One region of the Hathewaya limosa genome, then DNA from elsewhere that is predicted to be linked to it. Evidence: a T-box and tRNA genes for the amino acid it is inferred to sense, from the RefSeq annotation. Region 1 holds a T-box; the other holds one or more tRNA genes.

The links. The T-box of region 1 lies ahead of metG (methionine--tRNA ligase). A T-box ahead of a tRNA ligase gene usually reads a tRNA of that ligase, here a tRNA-Met.
Region 2: it has a tRNA-Met gene. The T-box ahead of metG (methionine--tRNA ligase) is inferred to sense a tRNA for this amino acid. The anticodon was not compared.

What each region holds. Positions count from the first base shown of each region.
Region 1 is NZ_JAUSWN010000001.1:10,501-21,658, forward strand. It holds gene QOZ93_RS00040 (metal-binding protein) at 1-242, opposite strand, end outside; gene QOZ93_RS00045 (nucleoside recognition domain-containing protein) at 370-945, shown strand; gene QOZ93_RS00050 (spore maturation protein) at 958-1,479, shown strand; gene QOZ93_RS00055 (hypothetical protein) at 1,583-1,774, opposite strand; gene QOZ93_RS00060 (helix-turn-helix domain-containing protein) at 2,073-2,636, shown strand; gene QOZ93_RS00065 (trans-4-hydroxy-L-proline dehydratase activase) at 2,668-3,570, shown strand; gene hypD (trans-4-hydroxy-L-proline dehydratase) at 3,575-5,941, shown strand; gene proC (pyrroline-5-carboxylate reductase) at 6,124-6,930, shown strand; gene QOZ93_RS00080 (DMT family transporter) at 7,057-8,028, shown strand; T-box leader at 8,363-8,620, shown strand; gene metG (methionine--tRNA ligase) at 8,711-10,672, shown strand; gene QOZ93_RS00090 (DUF445 family protein) at 10,984-11,158, shown strand, end outside.
Region 2 is NZ_JAUSWN010000002.1:14,257-25,414, forward strand. It holds gene spoIIE (stage II sporulation protein E) at 1-2,186, opposite strand, end outside; tRNA gene QOZ93_RS01415 (tRNA-Met) at 2,482-2,558, opposite strand; tRNA gene QOZ93_RS01420 (tRNA-Met) at 2,563-2,638, opposite strand; tRNA gene QOZ93_RS01425 (tRNA-Leu) at 2,644-2,732, opposite strand; tRNA gene QOZ93_RS01430 (tRNA-Met) at 2,761-2,837, opposite strand; tRNA gene QOZ93_RS01435 (tRNA-Met) at 2,841-2,916, opposite strand; tRNA gene QOZ93_RS01440 (tRNA-Leu) at 2,921-3,009, opposite strand; tRNA gene QOZ93_RS01445 (tRNA-Leu) at 3,081-3,169, opposite strand; gene QOZ93_RS01450 (S1 domain-containing RNA-binding protein) at 3,375-3,791, opposite strand; gene QOZ93_RS01455 (FtsB family cell division protein) at 3,834-4,106, opposite strand; gene yabQ (spore cortex biosynthesis protein YabQ) at 4,147-4,548, opposite strand; gene yabP (sporulation protein YabP) at 4,557-4,850, opposite strand; gene QOZ93_RS01470 (RNA-binding S4 domain-containing protein) at 5,006-5,266, opposite strand; gene QOZ93_RS01475 (HU family DNA-binding protein) at 5,375-5,650, opposite strand; gene yabN (bifunctional methyltransferase/pyrophosphohydrolase YabN) at 5,773-7,224, opposite strand; gene QOZ93_RS01485 (putative polysaccharide biosynthesis protein) at 7,341-8,876, opposite strand; gene spoVT (stage V sporulation protein T) at 9,020-9,568, opposite strand; gene QOZ93_RS01495 (peptidylprolyl isomerase) at 9,724-10,734, opposite strand; gene mfd (transcription-repair coupling factor) at 10,816-11,158, opposite strand, start outside.

The DNA of each region.
Region 1 (11,158 bases):
TTTGTAAAAAATTTTGATGGTAATATTAATTCTTCATTTCTAAAATAAGGGGCTGAAAATGCAAATACTTTTTCGTTTCCACATTTACTACAAGTACATATACATAGGTGATGTGGATAGCCCTCTATAAATTCTACATATAATTCATCTATAATAAGATTACTTCCGCAAAATTCACAAGGAGTGCTGTTGATAATAGAGTATTCACTTTCTATATAAAGCATTGTTTCTTTTGAAATCATTAACTTTCTCCTAATTGATATTTTCAACATATTTTATGGTATCACTAAAATAACATAAACACAAGGAAAAAATTAAGGAAATCATTCATATACATTAATGTAGTAATTATATTTAAGGGGTGATTTCTTGATAAATGGAATTTGGTTTTTACTTATTATTGTAGGTATAATAGTAGGCGTTTTTACGGGAAAAGGAGACGCATTAACAAAAGTCATAGTTTCTTCAGCAGGTTCTACTGTAGAACTTATGATAGCCCTAGTAGGATTAATGTGCCTATGGTGTGGTGTTATTAAAATATTGCAAGAAAGTGGGGCAATGAAATTTATTGCAAAAATATTGCAACCTATTTTAAAGCTTTTGTTTAAAAAAGAAGGCAGAAGTGAAAAGGCTATGGAATCTATTGTAATGAATTTGACTGCTAATAGTATGGGAATATCCAATGCAGCTACTCCAGCAGGAATTAAAGCTATGGAGGAAATGCAAAAGTTAAATACTAATAAAGATTATGCTACTAATGACATGATATTGTTTTTAGTTCTTAATTCTACATGTATACAATTTATTCCTTCTACTATTATTTCTGTAAGGGCAGCGTGTAATTCTAAAAATCCAGCAGTAATAATATTGCCAGCTATACTATCTACAGCTATAGCATCCTTAGCAGGAATTATATTTTGCAAAGTTTTAGAAAAATATTTTTAGGAGGAGCTTAATATGAATTTTACTAAATCTATTATTCCAGTAATAATATTACTTATTATTTTGCTTGGGATGTCTAAGGGAGTAAAAGTGTATGAATGTTTTGTGGAAGGAGCTAAGGAGGGAATAAGTATTTGTATTAGAATATTTCCTTATTTGTTAGCAATGCTTTTAGCAGTAGGGATAATTAGAGAATCAGGAGTGCTTAATTATATTATAGGTGGGGTTGGAAAGGTTACATCTGCGGTAGATTTACCTTCGGAGGTGTTACCTTTAGTCTTAATTAAACCATTATCAGGTAGTGGTGCATTAGGAGTTTTTACAGAAATAATAAAAACATATGGACCAGATACATATGTAGGGGTTTTAGCTTCTATTATTATGGGAACAACTGAAACAATTTTTTATACAGTTTCAGTATATTATGGTTCAGTTAAAATAAAAAAAATTAGACATACATTATGGGCAGCATTACTTGCAGATATGGTAGCAATAATAAGTGCTGTATGCTTTACTAAGTTAATTTTAGTTAGATAGAATTAGAAAATATAAAAACCAGTTACTTTTTAGTATAGTTTTAAAAAGTAACTGGTTAAATATATATATAAGGCGGTTTTAAAAATTTAATTAATTATATAGGCTATTTATTTTTATCTAAAGAGTCAGTGACTAGATTTTCTACATTTTCTTTAAATTTGCCTAATGATTTTTTGCTATAATCAGAAGCATTTATTTTATCCACTTCTTTTTTTAATTTATATAGTAATTCAGAATATAACTTCTTATAATTTTTCTTATAATTATTCTTTTGATTATCTTTTTTTATCCACAAAATGCTCACCTCAAATTAAAAAGAATACTATACTTTATATAGTATGAAAAAAATCATAGAAGTGATAATTTATTAAGGTAAGATAGAGATATGAAGTATAAAAAAATTTAAAAAAATTTCATGAACAAAAATATATTCTATAAAATTTCATATACATAAAATAAATTTTCATGATAGAAAAATAATTTTGAAAATTAGTAGCTTTTTAATTATTATAATAGTATAATAATATTAAGTAAACAATAACTTTTATTATTGTGAAGATATAAAAGAATTTAAATGTGGAAGGGATTTTATTATGACTGGAGATATAGGAAGTAAAATTAAAGAACTTAGAAATAATAGAAAATTAACACTAAAGGAACTTAGTGCTCAAACTAACTTATCTATAGGTTTTTTATCACAATTAGAAAGAGGACTAACTACTATAGCTATAGATTCTTTGGAGAAAATAGCTACAGTATTAGGTGTTGATTTATCATACTTTTTTAATATACCAAGAGAAAATAAAGGAAGTATATTAAGAAGTTATGAAAAAGAAGTTTTTCAAATAGTTCAATCAAAATTTATTGTATATCACCTTTCTAATGATATAGAAAATAGAGATCTATTGCCAAGAATTTACGAAATTTTACCTGAAGAAGGAACTGAAAATTTAACATCTTATCAGCATGATGGTGAAGAATTTGTATATGTTCTTGAAGGAATTTTAACATTATATTTAGATAATACTAAATATGAGTTATATCCAGGAGATAGCTCTCATTATGAATCTAAGTTTATTCACAATTGGGCAAATCATACAAATAAAATAGTAAAAATATTAACGGTTCATACCCCAAATGCATTTAAAAATAAATAGAAACTAGAGTTTTTTAAAAGGGGATGATATTTTGAACAAGGGGATAATTTTTAATATACAAAAGTATTCCATTCATGATGGTCCAGGAATTAGAACTACTGTGTTTTTAAAAGGGTGTCCTTTAAATTGTTGGTGGTGTCATAATCCTGAAAGTCAAAAAAAAGAGCCACAGTTAATGCATTTTAATTCGAAGTGTATTAAATGTGGAAGATGTGAAAATAAATGTAATCAGAATGCTATTTCTATAGTAGATAATAAGTTTTATTTAGATAAAAGTAAATGCACATTATGTGGACAGTGTGCTGATGTATGTGTACAAGCAGCCCTAGAGTTGTCAGGTAAAGAAGTTACAGTAGAGCAAGTGGTTAAGGAAGTTAAGAAAGATGAGATATTTTATGAGGAATCTAATGGTGGAGTAACTTTTTCAGGTGGAGAACCTATGGCACAAATTGATTTTTTAGAGAAAGCACTTAAGGCCTGTAGTAATTCTGGAATTCACACTACAGTAGATACTTGTGCATTTACAACATGGAGTAATTTTGAAAGAATTCTAGATTATACAGATTTATTTTTAGTAGATTTGAAACACATCGATAGTAATGAGCATAAAAAATATACAGGTGTTCCTAATGAAACAATATTAGAAAATATTAAAAAACTTTCAGATTTAGGAAAAAAAATATATATAAGAATTCCCATAATTCCTGGTATCAATGATTCTAATGAAATCATTGATAGAACTATAAGTTTCTTAAGGGATATAAAAATGGATCAGTTAAATCTTTTGCCATATCATAAAATTGGTATGGATAAATATAAAAGACTTCAAGAAAATTATAAATTAGAAGGATTACAAGAGCCTTCACAAAAATATATGCAACAATTGGTAGAATATTTTAAGAAGAATGGGTTTAATGTCAAGATAGGGGGGTAATTTTATGAAAACAAAAAGAGTAGAAAAATTAAGAGCTCAAAGTGTAAATGCAGTTCCATATATTTCTATGGAAAGAGCTAATCTCGTTACAGAGATTTACAAAAAATACCAAGGAGCAGTTCCAACTCCGATTTTAAGAGCATTAGCTTTTAAAAATATTATGGAAAATAAAAAACTTTGTATTAATGATGGAGAATTAATTGTAGGAGAAAGAGGAGAGGCACCAGCCGCAACTCCAACTTATCCTGAACTTTGTTGTCATACTTTAAGCGATTTTGATATTATGGATCAACGTGAAAAAATTTCTTTTAAAGTTTCTGAACATTCTAAGAAGTTCCAAGAGGAAACTATAATTCCGTTTTGGGAAAACAGGGCTATGAGACACATTCTTTTAGAAAATATGACTAAAGAATGGATGGATGCATATGAGGCCGGTATAATAACAGAATTTATGGAACAAAGGGCACCAGGACATGCTGCTTTAGATGATAAAATATATCATAGGGGATTTGGTGATTTTAAAGCTCAAATTCAAAATGAAATAGATAAATTAGATTGTTTTAATGATACTATGTTTTTTGAGAAAAAGGCAGAACTTGAAGCTATGGCTATTGCTTGTGATGCATTAATAATTTATGGTAAGAGATATTCTGAATATGCTAGGGAATTAGCAGACAAAGAAGAAGATTTAAATAGAAAAAAAGAATTAATGGAAATTTCAGAAAGATGTGCGTGGGTACCAGAACATGCACCAAGAAATTTTGCAGAAGCTCTTCAAATGTATTGGTTTGTACATTTAGGTGTAATAACTGAATTAAATACTTGGGATTCATTCTGTCCAGGAAGATTGGATCAACACTTATATCCATTCTATAAACGTGAAGTTGACGAGGGAACTTTAACTAAAGAAAATGCTATGGAATTATTGGAATGTTTCTGGGTTAAGTTCAATAATCAACCAGCTCCACCTAAGGTTGGTATTACACTTGAGGAAAGTGGAACTTACACAGATTTTTGTAATATTAATATTGGTGGGGTTACTAAGGACGGCAAAGATGGTGTTAATGAGTTAAGTTATATGCTTCTTGATGTAATTGAAGAAATGAGATTATTACAACCAAGTTCAAATGTTCAAATTAGTAGATTAAATCCTGATAAGTTTATTAAAAGAGCGGCCAAAATCGTTAGAACAGGATTTGGACAACCATCTATGTTTAATGTAGAAACAGTTATTGAAGAAATGTTAAGAGTAGGAAAATCTATTGAAGATGCTAGATGTGGTGGAACAACAGGATGTGTTGAAACTGGTGCATTTGGTAAAGAACGTTATTCATTAACTGGTTACTTTAATTTGCCTAAGATTCTTGAAGTTACTTTAAATAATGGTGTTGATCCTATGACAGGAAAGCAAATAGGATTAAAGACTGGTGATGTAACAGAATTTAAGTCTTATGATGAATTATTTGATGCATATAAGAAACAAATAAAATATTTTGCTGATGTTAAAATTGAAGGAAATCAAATTATTGAAAAATTATATGCAATAACAATGCCATCACCATTTATGTCAGTTATTATTGATGATTGTATCACTAAGGCTGTTGATTATAATGCAGGTGGGGCAAGATATAATACAAGATATATTCAAGGTGTTGGTATAGGAACTATTTCAGATGCTTTATCATCTATTAAATATAATGTATTTGACAATAAGAAATTTACAATGAAAGAATTAATGGGAGCTTTAAAAGATAATTTTGAAGGTCATGAAGATATATACAATATTGTAAACAATAGAACTCCTAAGTATGGAAATGATGATGATTATGCAGATGATGTTATGAAATCTATATTTGATGCATACTATGATTCAATAAATGGAAGATTAGCTCCAACTGGAGCGACTTATAGAATAGATATGTTGCCAACAACTTGCCATGTTTACTTTGGTAAAGTTATGGGTGCAAGTGCAGATGGTAGACTATCTAGAAAGCCATTATCAGAGGGTATATCTCCATCAAAGGGAGCTGATAAAAATGGACCAACATCTGTAGTTAAATCTGCATCTAAAATGGATCATGTAAAAACTGGTGGTACATTGTTAAATCAAAAATTTACTCCAGATGTAATTGCAGGGGATGAAGGATTAGAAAATGTGAAAAATTTAGTAAGGGCTTACTTCAAGATGGGAGGACATCACATTCAATTTAATGTTGTAGATAAACAAACATTATTAAATGCACAAAAACATCCGGAAGAATACAAAGATTTAATAGTTCGTGTTGCTGGATATAGTGATTATTTCTGTAACTTAAATAAAGTTCTTCAAGATGAAATAATTGAAAGAACAGAGCAAAGTTTTAACTGTTAATTTTTCTTTGATGAAAATTAAACAAGAATTTATAAAAAAAATAGAAAATAGTCTCTCTAATTTGATAAATATTATGCAAAGTTTTACTAAATAGTAGTATAATATTTGTATAGTTAAATATAGGCATTAAGAAAAAATGATTTTCTTAATGCCTAGTAATAAATAAGTGGGGAGGCTAAGTAATGAGTTTTAATATTAGTTTTATTGGATGCGGTAATATGGGAAGAGCAATGATAGGTGGAATAATAAATTCAGGAATTGTTAAACCACAAGAAATATTTGTTGCTGATTTATTTGTACCAAGTTTAGAAAAGGTAAAAGAAAAATATGGGGCAAATACTACTGTAGATAATATAGAAGTATCAAAAAAAGCAGATGTTTTAATTTTAGCAGTTAAACCTAACATATTATCAAGTGTAGCAAGTGAAATTAAGAACTCTATTAAAAAAGATACAATTATTATTAGTATTGTTGCAGGGAAAACCATTGCAAATTTAGAAGAATATTTTGGAAATGAACATAAAATAGTTAGAACTATGCCTAATACACCAGCATTAGTAGGTGAAGGTATGGCTGCAGTATGTGGAAATAAGAATATTAATGATGATGATTTAAATAAAGTTAAAAGTATTTTTTCAAGTTTTGGAAAGGTAGAAGTTATTCCAGAAAAATTAATTGATGCATTTGTTTCTTTAAGTGGTTCATCACCGGCGTATATTTTTATGCTAATAGAAGCTATGGCAGATGCTGCTGTATATGATGGTATGCCAAGAGATAAAGCGTATAAAATTGCTGCTCAAGCAGTATTAGGTTCTGCAAAAATGGTTTTAGAAACAGGTAAGCATCCAGCACAATTAAAAGATATGGTGTGCTCACCAGCGGGTACAACTATAGAAGCTGTAGAAGTGTTAGAAGAAAATGGATTTAGGAGTTCTATTATGAAGGCAATGAAGGCTTGTACTAATAAATGTAAAGATATGAGCAAATAGTAGTTACAATGTTGCAAAAATTGCTTTTAATAACACAGATTAAACATATTTCTAAAAAACAGCTTAAAGTCATGTACTAAGCTGTTTTTTTGTGTGTTAATTTATAAAAATGTGAGGAGGAATTATATGAAGTGTAAAAGTAGAAAATTTTGGGCTAATTTATGTTTATTTATTTGTGCTATTATTTGGGGAGGGGGATTTCCTGCAACAGATATAGCTTTAAGAGGAGGACTTAGACCATTTTATGGTATGGGATTCCGTTTTTCAATAGCATTTGTTTTATTAAGTATAGTCTTTTATAAAAAGCTTAAGAATATAAACAAGCAAGACATAAAAGGCGGATTGGTGGTTGGATTTGTTGTATTTTTAGCCTTTGCAGTTCAAACAATAGGTCTTCAGTATACGACTCCTGGAAAACAAGCATTTTTGACAGGATTATATGTGGTTATTGTACCATTTCTTTATTGGATGCTTACAAAACATGCACCAGATAAGTATCAATTTATAGGAACTGCGTTATGTCTAATTGGTACATGTCTATTGACTCTTAATAAAGGGTTTTGTATTACAAAGGGAGATACTTTAAGTATCCTAGGTGCTGTATTTTTTGCACTTAATATTGTGGTAGCGGAATATTATAATAAAAAATCAGATCCTGTAGTTATAACTATACTACAAATGGGCGTATCAGCGGTATGTTCGTTTTTGGCAGCTATTATATGTAAAGAAACTTCACCAGCATTTGCTACGTTACACGGATGGTTAGGAGTAATTTATTTAGGTATTTTTAGTACAATGATTGCATACATAATTCAAAATGTAGCCTTAAAGTATACATCATCTACTGAGGCGGCTATTATTTTAAGTTTGGAAACAGTTTTTGGATCTTTATTTTCTGCAATATTATTAGGAGAACAATTTACGCTAAAAATGATAGTTGGCTGTTTAATTATATTTATAGCTTTAATTACTGCAGAAACTAAATGGAGTTTTTTAAAAAAATCTGAAAAAGATCAAAAAAATACTGATAAAATGAACTTAAATGAAGAAAGCAAAGAAGAAGAGGTTAAAAATCAAAGCATTAATAATGAATTTTAAGTAATATTATTAAAGTTGAAGCAAAATAATATGAATTTTTAGACGAATAAGAAAAAGACCATAATTATAATTATGGTCTTTTAGCACGTTTGTGCCATATGGGGGATACATATATAATTAGGGGGATCATATATGTATTAATAGTATTAACAGAATTTTAGATTTTAAACACATATTTTAAAATTTTATATATTTTTATTTTAAAATTGTTTTATTAATTAATAGTATAATAATAAGAGTAATATATTTCCAGACATTATAGTTATTTAAAAAAGGTAACTTGACATAATAGAATGTATATACTATCATTAATATAAATATTAATAAATGTTTTTAAAAGACTATGAAGAGAAGAGTAGTAAATTAAAGTATTTAAAGAGAGCCAGGTTAGGTGAAAGCTGGTGATATGGAGATTTATGAATATGGCCTCTGAGTTGATTATTCGAGCTTTTATAAAGTAAGGGTAATACGGTAATGACCGTTATATTATAGGGTGATAAGTTTCTAAATTTGTTGAAGCCGTCACTTAGTGAGATATTTATGAAGACATAAATATGAAATAGAGTGGTAACGCGTATATAACGCCTCTAAGCAATTGTGCTTAGAGGTTTTTTTATTTTATAAAAACATTAATAAAAAAGAAATTGATTATTATAATAAACATTGAAGGAGGAACGGTATTATGTGTAATAAAAAACCATTTTATATTACAACGCCAATATATTATCCATCAGCAAAACTTCATATAGGTAATACTTATACTACAATTGCTGCTGATGCTGTAGCTAGATTTAAAAGATTAACAGGTTATGATGTAATGTTTTTAACTGGTTCTGATGAACATGGTCAAAAAATTCAAAGACTTGCAGAAAAAAAAGGTGTAACACCTAAAGAATATGTAGATGAAATAGTTGCAGGAATTAAAAGTTTGTGGGAACTAATGGATGTTAGCTATGATAAATTTATAAGAACTACAGATGAATATCATGTAGAAACTGTATCAAAAATATTTAAGAGATTATATGATCAAGGCGATATTTATAAGAGTTCTTATGAAGGATTATATTGTACTCCTTGTGAATCTTTCTGGACAGAAACACAAGCAGTAGGTGAAAAATGTCCTGATTGTGGAAGACCAGTTGAAAAGACTAAGGAAGAAGCTTATTTCTTTAAAATGTCTAAGTATGCTCCAAAACTTATTGAATATATTGAAAATCATCCAGAATTTATTCAACCTGAATCAAGAAAAAATGAAATGTTAAATAACTTCTTAAAACCAGGATTACAAGATTTATGTATTTCAAGAACAAGTTTTGATTGGGGTATTCCAGTAGAGTTTGACAAAGGGCATGTAGTATATGTTTGGATAGATGCATTATCTAATTATATTTCAGCGTTAGGATATGAAAATTCACAAGAAAATTTAATGGAAAAATTTTGGCCAGCAGATGTACATTTAGTTGGTAAAGATATTATAAGATTCCATACAATTTATTGGCCAATTATGCTAATGGCTTTAGATTTACCACTTCCAAAGCAGGTATTCGGACATGGATGGTTAATGCTTGAAGATGGTAAAATGTCAAAATCTAAAGGAAATGTAGTACATCCTGAAACATTAGTTAATCATTTTGGTGTAGATGCTGTTAGATATTATTTATTACATGAAATTCCATTTGGAGCTGATGGTATTTTTAGTAATGAAATTTTTATTAAGAAGACAAATTCAGATTTAGCTAATGATTTAGGAAATCTAGTATCTAGAACAGTTACTATGATAGATAAATATTTTGATGGTGAAATTCAAGCACCAATAGAAAGTGGAGAGTTTGATGATGAAGTTATAAAACTTGCATTAGAAACTCCTAAGAAAGTTGAAGATGCAATTAATGCATTAAGAATTCCAGCTGCCTTAGACAGTATTTGGGCTCTTATTAGAAGAACAAATAAATATATAGATGAAACTCAACCATGGGTACTTGGAAAGGATGAAACTAAAAAAGAAAGACTTTCAACAGTTCTTTATGTTTTAACAGAATCTTTAAGATTTACTTCAGTTTTATTAAGTGCATTTTTACCAGAAACAAGTAAAAAAATTAATGCTCAATTAGGTATTACAAATACTACATTTGAAAGTTTAAAAGAATTTGATGGTACAATTCCTGGAGTTAAAGTAAATAAAACAGGAGTTATATTCCCAAGAATAGATGTAGATGCTAAGTTGGCTGAACTTGAAAAGGTTGCCGAAGAGCAAAGAAAAATTGCAGCAGAAATGAATGGCACAGAAAAAACTCAAGAAATGCTTCCAATTAAAGAAGAAATAACAATCGAAGATTTTGAAAAAATAGATTTAAGAATAGCCAAGGTTTTAGAGTGCGAACCTGTTAAAAAAGCAAATAAGCTTTTAAAACTTAAGGTTGATTTAGGTGGAGAAGTTAGACAGGTAATATCAGGTATTGCTAAGTTCTATAAACCTGAGGAATTAGTAGGACAAAAAGTTATAATGGTTGTTAATTTAAAGCCAGTTAAATTAAGAGGAGAATTATCCCAAGGAATGATTTTAGCTGCATCAACAAATGATGATAGTGAACTTACTTTAGCAACTATTACTAAAAATCTGCCAACAGGAAGTGTTGTAAGATAATAAAATTTTAAAACTATTTCATATAGTTTTATGAAACAAATGACACTAAAATAATTTGGAGATGGAAATCTGTAAATTATTAGTGTCATTTTGTTTTGTATAATACATAATAAATTTTTAGAAAATAGTATAAGAATATAATTGACTATTATTTTAAAACATAGTAAAACATAAATAAGTGTAAATACATATTCTATATAAGAGAAGAAATAATTACTTAAGATCATTAAGGGATTTTAAGTAATTTAAATCAACTATAATTAATAAAGAAAATAACTTTAAGATTAATAAAATGATGTAGAGGTGAAGATATGAAATATTTGATTTCAATTTTAATAGGAGCTATTATTGGATATCTAACCAATTGGCTAGCTATAAAAATGTTATTTAGACCTTATGAAGAAAAAAGAATTTTTAATATTAAGATTCCATTTACCCCAGGACTTATACCAAAAGAGAGATATAGAATTTCTAAAAGTGTTGGAA
Region 2 (11,158 bases), on a different contig from region 1:
ACTATAATATCTCCATTATCAACCTTTCTCTCCTCTATTTCTATATCAGCAGTATCCAAGACTCCTATTGGTAAACTTTTAGACTTTATTACTTCTACATCATTAGCTTTTTTCAAAAAGCTATCTACTGCTCCAACCTTCATGAATTCCACCCTACCTGTATATAAATCTATATTACATAAATCTAAAGTAGAAAACTTCTCTGTTTCAGAAAATTTCATACTCATTATAGAATTTATAGCATTAATAGCCGTTATCTTACTAAAACCATTTTTGCAAAACTCATTTATAAGCTGTACAGATGCTTTACTTTCCCTACTAGCTTGAGGTCCTGAGCCCATACCATCACTAATAATAGCCGTATATGTTCCATCATCTAATTTATTCGCACTATAACTATCACCACTACATTTTTCTCCATCTTTACATTTAATCGCTACATAAGAACTTACTTGAAATTTGGGTATTCTTTCATAAGTAACATTACATGTACCATTCGCTTTGTCTATAAGACATGAATCTCCACAAACATACATAGGATATCCTGTTGCTTGATTTACATATGCTAAAGCATCCTTACTACAATATTTTTTACCCCCACACGAATTTAATATAAGTTTTACAATATCTCTTTTTCTTTCATCTTTAATACACAAAATATCTTTGTATTTAACTCTATTTTTATCTAAAATTCTCTTTAACTTATTTTCTAATTCTATATTTATATATATATTATCTTGTATCTCACCTCCTATATTTTTAACGGTTTCACCCATATTTTTTATCTGTTTTGAAAGTAGCTCCCTTCCCTCACATAAACTACTTCTTTTCATCTCATTAATAATATATTTATTCACTATATCCTCTGTATTTTTCATTAAGGCAGTTCTATTAACGCATTTTCTTTCTATTTCATAAGGAACCTGAAAATTATTCTCCTGATAATTTTGTATAAGCTCCATAAATGCAGAATAGGTATAATGCATTTCTTGTTTCCAACAAATACTTTTCATATTACAATTGCAACATACTCTATCCGCCAAATTTTCAACCAGAGCCGAACTTTTCCCTTTCATCTCAAGTTTCTCATTATCCACTAAAGAATCTAAGGTGTATGATATATTAAATAATAGATTAGAAAATTTATTTAACCTTTCATCATAAAGCCCCCTTATTTTATGCATATACCCATCATTTAAGTCTTCCTTTTTTTCCTGAACATTAAATTCTAAACAAATTCTATTATAAATTTTTTTAGGAGTTATCATAAATAACGCCATAGAAGCTAAAAGTTCAAATCCCAAAAAGCTAGAATCAACTCCTAAATAAATTTGCATTATAAAAAATGTAATAGCATACGCAATACCCGAAAAATATTTTCCTGTATCTCTAAAAACTCCTGCAATTAAACCACATACTCCAAAAACAGCTATATATACTGGCATAGATAAAGATGTCATTCCAACTATAGACCCTAAAACAACCCCAACTCCCCCACCGACAGAACTTCCACAAGTAAATCCAACTACACATACAAAATAAAGTCCCAATATATTCATCAATGATATTGATTTAAAACTGACTCCCCACGTTCCTGCCAAAATTAACGATATTACTATTCCCATGCTAATAGTTTCTTCATTGTCAAATAATTTTTTATTATCTATACTTTTAAAACATAAAATACCTTTGTTCATAATATAATATAATGGAATAATGCATAACCCTTCCATAACAGCGTAAAAAACACTAAGAGAAAGATTCATTTTACTAAATATTATTTTAGTAGCTATAAATTCAATAAAAATCATAAAAAACATAGCTATAACTTTTTTCTTTCTTGATTCCTTATTTATAAAATAGTTTAAAATTAATAAACCACCAATACAAATTAGATAATTTCCAACACTTTGAATTTTAGGCATTAATGAAAAATAACCTAGCATACTTCCTATAGAAGCCACTAAAAACATCTGTTTATTAATATATAATGAAAATACCATCAACATAGCAATCCCAAATGGGGCCATACCATTTATAAGTTTAACTCTACTAATTAGCAGACAAACCAAACTATATAACATTGCCTGTTTTATGAAACCTATATTTATCTTACTATTTTCCCTTTCTTCCTCCTTTTCTTTTTTAACCCTTTTATAAGGTAAAACTTGTATACCATATTGCATAATTAATCCACCACCCTTTATAAAATTACGAAATCATTATACCAGTTTGAACTGGAAATAATTGTCATAAGGTGGAATTATATTTTATTTTTTATAAGACATTTTAAGAGTATATTTGTATTTTTTTACCATATTGTATGAAATTCTATTTTAGATTTGAAATTTTAACTTTTAAAATGATAATAACTGAGTAAAACTTAAAGAATTTAACAGATTATTTGTAGATTTTATTAAGACTAGAATATATAAAAACATAAAAAAAACTGTTGAATTTATTCAACAGTTACACTCTATTTGGTAGCGGAAATAGGATTTGAACCTACGACACTTCGGGTATGAACCGAATGCTCTAGCCAACTGAGCTATTCCGCCATGTTGGTTGCGGGGATAGGACTTGAACCTACGACCTTCGGGTTATGAGCCCGACGAGCTACCAGCTGCTCCACCCCGCGGCATTTGGTGCTGAAGACCGGAATCGAACCGGTACGGTGTGTTAGCACCGCAGGATTTTAAGTCCTGTGCGTCTGCCAGTTCCGCCACTCCAGCTTAAATTATTAACATGTAAAGATTAAAATGGTAGCGGAAATAGGATTTGAACCTACGACACTTCGGGTATGAACCGAATGCTCTAGCCAACTGAGCTATTCCGCCATGTGGTTGCGGGGATAGGACTTGAACCTACGACCTTCGGGTTATGAGCCCGACGAGCTACCAGCTGCTCCACCCCGCGACATTGGTGCTGAAGACCGGAATCGAACCGGTACGGTGTGTTAGCACCGCAGGATTTTAAGTCCTGTGCGTCTGCCAGTTCCGCCACTCCAGCATTTACATGCTTTCATTTTATGAAATTGATTATATATCTTATTTAAAAACCTGTCAACAAGTTTTTAAATTTGGTGCTGAAGACCGGAATCGAACCGGTACGGTGTGTTAGCACCGCAGGATTTTAAGTCCTGTGCGTCTGCCAGTTCCGCCACTCCAGCACATTTTGTTTCGCTGTTTTTCATCAGCGACAAGTGTTATTATATATTAATATGGTACACATGTCAACACATTTACACAAAAAAATTTATTTTTTTTAAAAAGGTAATAGAAAAGCTAGGGTTATTAACGTTTTCATACCCTAGCTTTTTTACATTTCCAAAGCATATTCTTTAAAAATGTGCCTTCTTTATTTTAAACTAATAATTATTTTGTCTTTTTTTTAATACTTCCTTGACCTTTAGCAAGTTTATAACTCTTAGTATCTTTTAATCTTTCTTCACTTTCTTTTAAAAATTTAGAAAGGTTATCTTCAAAGTTATGGTGATGAGCCTTGTTTTTTTCTTTTTCCCAATCGATTTCTTGTGGTACATGAGTTCTTTTAGGCTTATTTTCTTCTAACTGCTTCATTGACAAACTTATTTTACCATCATTATCTACTGAAATTACTTTCACTTTTACTACATCATTTTCTTTTAAATGTTTACTTATATCCTTTACAAAAGTTTTAGATATTTCAGATATATGTAAAAGCCCTATCTTGCCCTCCACTTCTACGAACGCTCCAAATTTTGTGATGTTAACCACTTTGCCTTCTAAAATGTTTCCTGGTTGTAAAGACATTGAAAATGTATCCTCCTTAAAATAAAATATTTATGTATTTTTTTATTTTTTCTTATCTATTATTGTTTCTTCACCTTTTTTTACTAATCCAAGTTTTTCTCTAGCTAATTTTTCTAAGTAAATTTCTTTTCCTGATATTGTGACCTCATCTTTTAACTTTTGATTTTCCATCTTAACCTTGCCTAATTCAGTATTCCATTTACTAATTTCATTTTTTTGCTCATGCATAATAACTTGTTGTGAAATTAGTACATATCCTATATATACTATCGATAAAAAAATTAATATCTTTTTTTTATTAATAAATCTTTTCATAGTATATCATACCTTTCACATTTGGTAAATTCATAATACTTTAGTCTTTATTAAAAACTTTTTTTACGTTATATATTAATAACTCAAGTGGAAATAACATATACTTAATTAAAATTCTAAAGAACTTAAAGATATATTTACTAAAATTATAAATTATCAATAAACAAAAATTACTTAAAAATCTTAAATATATAACTATTCCAATAAATATTAATAAATATATATATATACTAACATAAGCGTAGTTAGTGTACAACAAAAATATAAATACTAAAATCGATGTTAAAATCCAAAAAAGTATATCTTCTATCACAGTAATTATATTACCTGGTTTTTCCACACCCCTTATTAATCTATATATGTCAAAAAATAATCCTGTAATAACTCCAGCCATTAAACTAAAAATGAATAAACTTATTTGATACCCTATAGGAAATAACATTTTATTGCCTACCTAAATAATCTACTTAGTATAGTATCTTTTTTTTCTGGTCTTTTATTACTCCTATATATGCAAGAATTAATAGTTCCTGTTATGTTTAATTCTCCATTATTTACATCCAACTTATTCATTTTTAGATTTTGACCTTTAATGTTTAAACCACCTAAACTTGTACTAAGTATTATCTCTTCTTCATTAAAACTAATTACCTCTTGTACTCCAGAAACCTGTAACTTCTTTCTATTTTGTAAAGTTAAATTACTTTTCTTTTCTTCTACATTCATTTCTTTTTTAGATTCCATAATATTTATATTATCCTCCTTCTAAAATCAAATACTGCTTATACACCCTTCTTTTTATATATATATGCACTTAATTCAATAAAATGATAAAAAAACATTATGTAAAATAAAAAATGAAAAAGAGCCTATAAATTGATAAGGCTCTTTTTCATTTTTTATTCTTCAGCATCTGCACCAGATATGATTTCATACATATCTTTTGCTTCTTCTTTTCTAGCATGCTCAGTTACATTAACTATTCTTGCTTTAAGTGTATCTTTAGCAAATACTATTTCTATGATATCATTTTCCTTTATACTTGTACTAGCTTTTGCAGGTTTGTTATTTATTAAAACTCTACCACCATCACAAATTTCCTTTGCCTTTGTCCTTCTTTTTATTATTCTTGATACCTTTAAATATTTATCTAAACGCATAAATTATTCCCCTTTATTATAATTTTCGAATTTTAATTTTATAAAAAATCTAGATTTTAATAAAGAAAAAACCTAGATATTTATCTAGGCTTTATTAGTTATCTCTAACTACTTATTTACTCTTTCTTTGAACTCTTTACCAGCCTTAAATACTGGAACTACTGATGCTGGAATTGTGATTTCTTCCTTAGTTCTTGGATTTCTACCTATTCTTTCAGCTCTTTTTCTAGTTTCGAAAGTTCCAAATCCTATTAATTGTACTTTTTCTTCTTTTTCTAATGATTCTTCTACTGCTTCTATAAATGCTTTTAATGCAGCTTCAGCATCTTTCTTAGTTAACTTAGATTTCTCACTCATAACAGTAATTAATTCCGCTTTATTCACCTTAGTTACCTCCTTAAATTAAAGCATACTCTATAACATGAGTATACATAAAATAGCTTATTCTTCAAGAATTCAAAAAATCCTTCTTTTTTTATTATTTTTATAACAAATTTAGTTATAAGCTAGTCATTTTTATTTTTTGCTTGTTCCCACAACCCATCCATTTCCTCTAAAGTCATATTTTCTAAGGATAGACCTTGTTCCTGAGCCTTAGTTTCAATAAAACTAAATCTTTTAATAAACTTATTGGTTGTATGGGTAACAGCTTCCTCAGGATCTATATTTAAAAATCTGCATACATTTACTGTAGCAAAAATTAAATCTCCTAATTCATCTATTATTTTTTCCCTGTTATTAGAATTATATACCTCTTTTACCTCAAAATATTCTTCTTTTACTTTGTCTAAGGCTGGTTCTACATTTTTCCAATCAAATCCTACCTTAGCAGCTTTCTTTTGAACTTTCTCCGCTCTCATTAAAGCTGGCAAATTTTTTGGAATATGTTCTAATATTTGCGTATAATTTTCAAAGTTATTTTCCTTCTTTTTTATACTCTCCCAATTATCTAATACTTCTTGTGTAGTGTCAAGTTTAATTTTTCCAAAAATATGAGGATGTCTAGAAATCATCTTTTCACAAATAATTTCTGTTATATCATAAATATTAAAGAACCCCTCATCTTTTCCTATTTTAGCATGAAATACAACTTGTAACAATACATCCCCTAGTTCTTCAATTAATTTATTTTCATCATCTTCATCTATAGCCTCTAAAACTTCATAACATTCCTCAATTAAGCATTTTTTTAATGTTTTATGGTCTTGTTCTAAATCCCAAGGACATCCTTCTTCTCCTCTTAAAACATCCATAATATTTACCAAGTCATAAAAATTTCTTAAAGCTTTTGTCCCTTTAGGAATATATAAAGAGGTTAAGTAATCAATATCCTCTTGTCTATCTAACTCATAAATTTTTATTTTTCTTATACTTTCTACACCTTTTATACCAGCACCTCTTACAAAATATATTTCTTCCTCATCATTGTAATACTCAGAAAGTGCCAATTTAACTTCTGATGCAATTAAGTTATTATAAACTTGTGTTATTACTATACCTGTTTTATTATTTAGAACAGAGTTTTTCATTTCAAAGGCATCGACAACTTGCATACCTTCAATAGGATCTATTTTTAAACATCCCATGATAGCTTCTAAAAAACTAACTGCTGGAAGTATCTCATATTCTACATTTTCTTTTTTACAAAGATCAATTAATAAAATTACCGACTTCTCTGCAACTAATGGATGTCCTGGTACAGCATAAACAATCTCTTCAAAATGCTTCGCCTTTGATATTATATCTTCTGCAATTGATTTATAAACATCATCAAAACTCTCATTTGTTTCATAAGCATTATCATAAGTTGCAAATTTTATGCCCAATTCTCTTAAGTATTCTACTGTTGGATGTTTTTCCGTTCTTAAAAAAACATTTTCACAGTTTTTCAAGTTTTCTATTGTCCCTAACGTTAAAGAATCTTTATCTCCTGGACCCAATCCTAAAATTTTAATCATTTGCTTACCACACTCCTTCCTATATAGCTTTAACATATTACTTACTATTAGTTAAGCCTTGCACTGAAATTATTATACTTTAGATATTTTAGCACATTTTAAATAACTTTAAAATTCTAAGGTGTTCTAAATTTACGTTTTATTTCTTTATAGGAAAAAATATTAAAAACTATTATAAATATAGAATATATTATGACCCCTATTAAAATTGCTCCTAAACAAGCTAAATTGCTACTTGAAGTTAATATACATATATATCTATAAGAAATTATTACTGCAATAGACATGAATACTGATGCAAATCCTGGCTTAATTGTAGCTTCATAAAAATTAATAGACATATTAAGTTTTTTTCTAATTAAAATTAAATTTAGTATACATGCTATAATATACCCTAAAGTAGATCCTATTACAGCACCGTATATATTAATACCTGGTAAAGGGACCAAAACATAAGTTATTATAACCTTAGCTATACATCCTATGGCTAAATTCTTAACAGGTGCATAAAAATTATTCATAGCCTGTAACAAAGTTGTACTACATTGAGTTAATACTATAAACGGAAGTGATAAAGACATATATTTAAGAATTTCATATCCTCCTACATCTCCCTTAAAAATAAGATTCATTATAGGATAAGCTAAAAAATACAACCCCATGGCGGAAGGAATTGATATTACACTTGATAATTTTATAGCTCCTTCAACCTTATTTTTAAGATCTAATCTTCTTTGTTTTATATAAGCTTCTGCTACTATAGGAACTATAGATGTACATAATGCTACAGATAAAGCAAGTGGTACATGAGATAATGTTGATGCCTTTCCTGTAAGCTGCCCATACAATATAGCTGCTTGTTTAGTTGAATATCCTGCCCTTAATAATTGACTAGGAACTAAAATTGAATCTACCAACCCCATTATAGTTCCTATAACTGCTCCGAATGAGAATGGAACAGCATTTCTTAATATAGTACCAACTATTCCTTTAGAATTTGTACTTATTGATTTATTAAAACATTTAGTTACCTTTAAATATTTAATTATTAAATAAACGAGTCCTATTATAGAACCTATTACAGCTCCTAATGCCGCTCCTCCAGCAGCATACTCTATTCCTAATGGGAACAATATATATGCAAGCCCTACTCCCCCTACAACCCTTCCAATTTGCTCTAAAATTTGAGATATAGCTGTAGGATTCATATTATGTAATCCTTGAAAGAAACCCCTTAAAATTCCCATGATTATAACAAAAACAGGTGCTAATGCCGTAGCTATAAAAGCATAATATGCTTTCATGTCCCATTTTAGACTGTTAATTATATTTTTAGAAAAACAAATAAGTATAAATGAAAATCCTAAAGCCACGGGTATCATTATAAGAAAACTGGACCTTAAAACTTTAAATATTCCTCCCCTGTCGTTATTAGCATTCATTTCTGATATTATTTTTGATACTGCTATAGGTATTCCTGAAGATACTGCTATAAATGTTAAATAAAGAGGATACGACATCTGATAATATCCCATTCCTTCATCACCAATTAATATCTGCATAGGTATCCTAAAAAATAACCCTAAAAATCTTGCTAAGATACCAGCTAATCCAAGGATTAGTGTTCCCTTAATGAGATTTTGCCTTTTCATAATTTTCCCCTCCTGTTAATCCATAGTTTAACGCAAATGTTTTGCTTTAATTAATATTATTTTTAGGTTTGAGGAATTATTACTTTAAGACAAAAAAATAAATGACAGGATTTTCATCACTGTCATTTATGTATAAAACATTTTTACTCCATTTGCTTACCTAAGAAATTAGCAGCTGTTTCAGCTAACTTTAATTCTAATTCTCCGAAACTATCTTTATCTTCATCTGTAATGATTAAAACGTTTCCAATAGTATCTCCTTCTGCTATAATTGGAGCAACAACTTGATACTTATATTTTGTTTCTTCATCATCTTCATATACTGGAATAACTTCTTGTGAGTTTTTACCAAGTATAACAGCCTTTCTTTCTTCCATAATAGTTTCTAATTCGGAACTTATCTTTTTATCTATATATTCCTTTTTAGAACCACCACTAACTGAAATTATTCCATCTTTATCTGTTATAATTACAGTTCCTCCTATGGTTTGTTGTAATGACTCTGCATATTCTTTAGAAAAATCGCTAAGTTCTTCTATTGGAGAATATTTCTTTAAGATTACACCACCATCTCTATCAGTAAATATTTCTAATGGATCTCCTTCTCTTATTCTTAAAGTTCTTCTAATCTCCTTTGGTATAACTACTCTGCCTAAATCATCTATACGTCTTACTATACCTGTTGCCTTCATTTGTTTTCCTCCTTTAAACATGTGTTGCATAAAATATCCTTGTGTTATTATTATCTTTATAATTATGTAATTTTATGCACATATTTAAATCAAATTTTCATAGTAAGACATTTTTTTCTATGATGACCGTAAAAACTCACATATTACATGTATTATTATTCAAATTTATTTTCATATATTTTAACGTTTTTCTCTTTTTTCCACTTCTCCATGGAATCTTTCCAAGCTTTCATTTTCTTATCAATTAAAACCTTATCTTTAATTCTATCTTTTACTTCTTCAAATTTCTTTGGTGGATAATCTGTTTTTTCCATCAATTTAATTATATGCCAACCTCTTTCATCCTGAGAAGGTTCACTAATTTGACCTACTTTCATAGACATAGCTGGTAATAAAAATGGTATTTGCGTTACTTGTTTATACTGTAAAAACCCAAGTTCTCCACCCTTTTCCTTGCTAGATTGATCTATGCTCTTCTCTTTAGCCATCTTAGCAAAATCTGCACCTTTATCTAATTGTTTTTTAATTTCCTTAGCTTCTTTTTCTGTTTTTACTACTATTTGTGCTGCCTTAATTCCATTTGGTTTTTCAGTAAAATCATTTAAATTAGATGTATAATAGTCTTTTAATTCTTTTTCATCCACCTTTATATCTTTTGTAATCTTTTCATACACTTTATCAGACAGCATTGATATTTCTGCATTTTCCTTTATTCTTGTTTGCAATTTCTCTTCAGTTAATTTTTCTTTTTCTAGAGCTTTCTTATACTCTGCATCTGTTTTAAATTTTTCTCTTATTTGTTTTTTAGTTTCATCAATTCTTTTTTGTAATTCTTTTTCATCGACTTTGATTTTTAGATCATCAGCTTTACTTTTTATAACCATATTAGTTACTAAAATTTCTGTTAGCTTAGCTCTACCCTCTTTTAAAATTTCCTTAGCCTCTTCATTTTTTTCATAATTATCACCATATTTTTGTTTTAGAGGTTCAGTCATATAAGCAAGCTGTTCATCAAGTTGTCCTCTTGTTATTTTATTACCATCCACCTTAGCTACAATCTCTTTTGCAACAGCCTTAGGAGTTTTTTCGATCATTTTACATCCACTTAAACTAGCCATCATTGTTAAGGCCATAATAGCACAAGTTAATCGTTTTGTATTCTTCACTTTAAGTACCTCACATTTCCATTTTATTTTTTTATTTTTAGAATTTTACATAAAATGATTTTATCATAACTACTTTAATTTTTAAACTATAGTTAAAAACTCTTTAAAAAGTTCAATAAGCCTTTCTAAAAGATTTTCTTTCTTTATATTTTTTAAATTATAGTATAAGACTGGCTCATCACCTAATTTAACCGCTAGCTCTCCCCTATAATCAGATAAAATCTTCTTAATTAATTCCCTACTTAATTTTTCCTTATTTATAAATTTAATATCTAATTTTTCTTTTACTTCTTTTATTTCTACTATTCCTAATTCATTTGCAATACTCTTTAAATATGCTATATTAATGAGATTTCTCACTGAAGGTGGTATATCTGAGAACCTATCTTCTATTTCATCTTCAATTTCAACTAATTCTTCATCT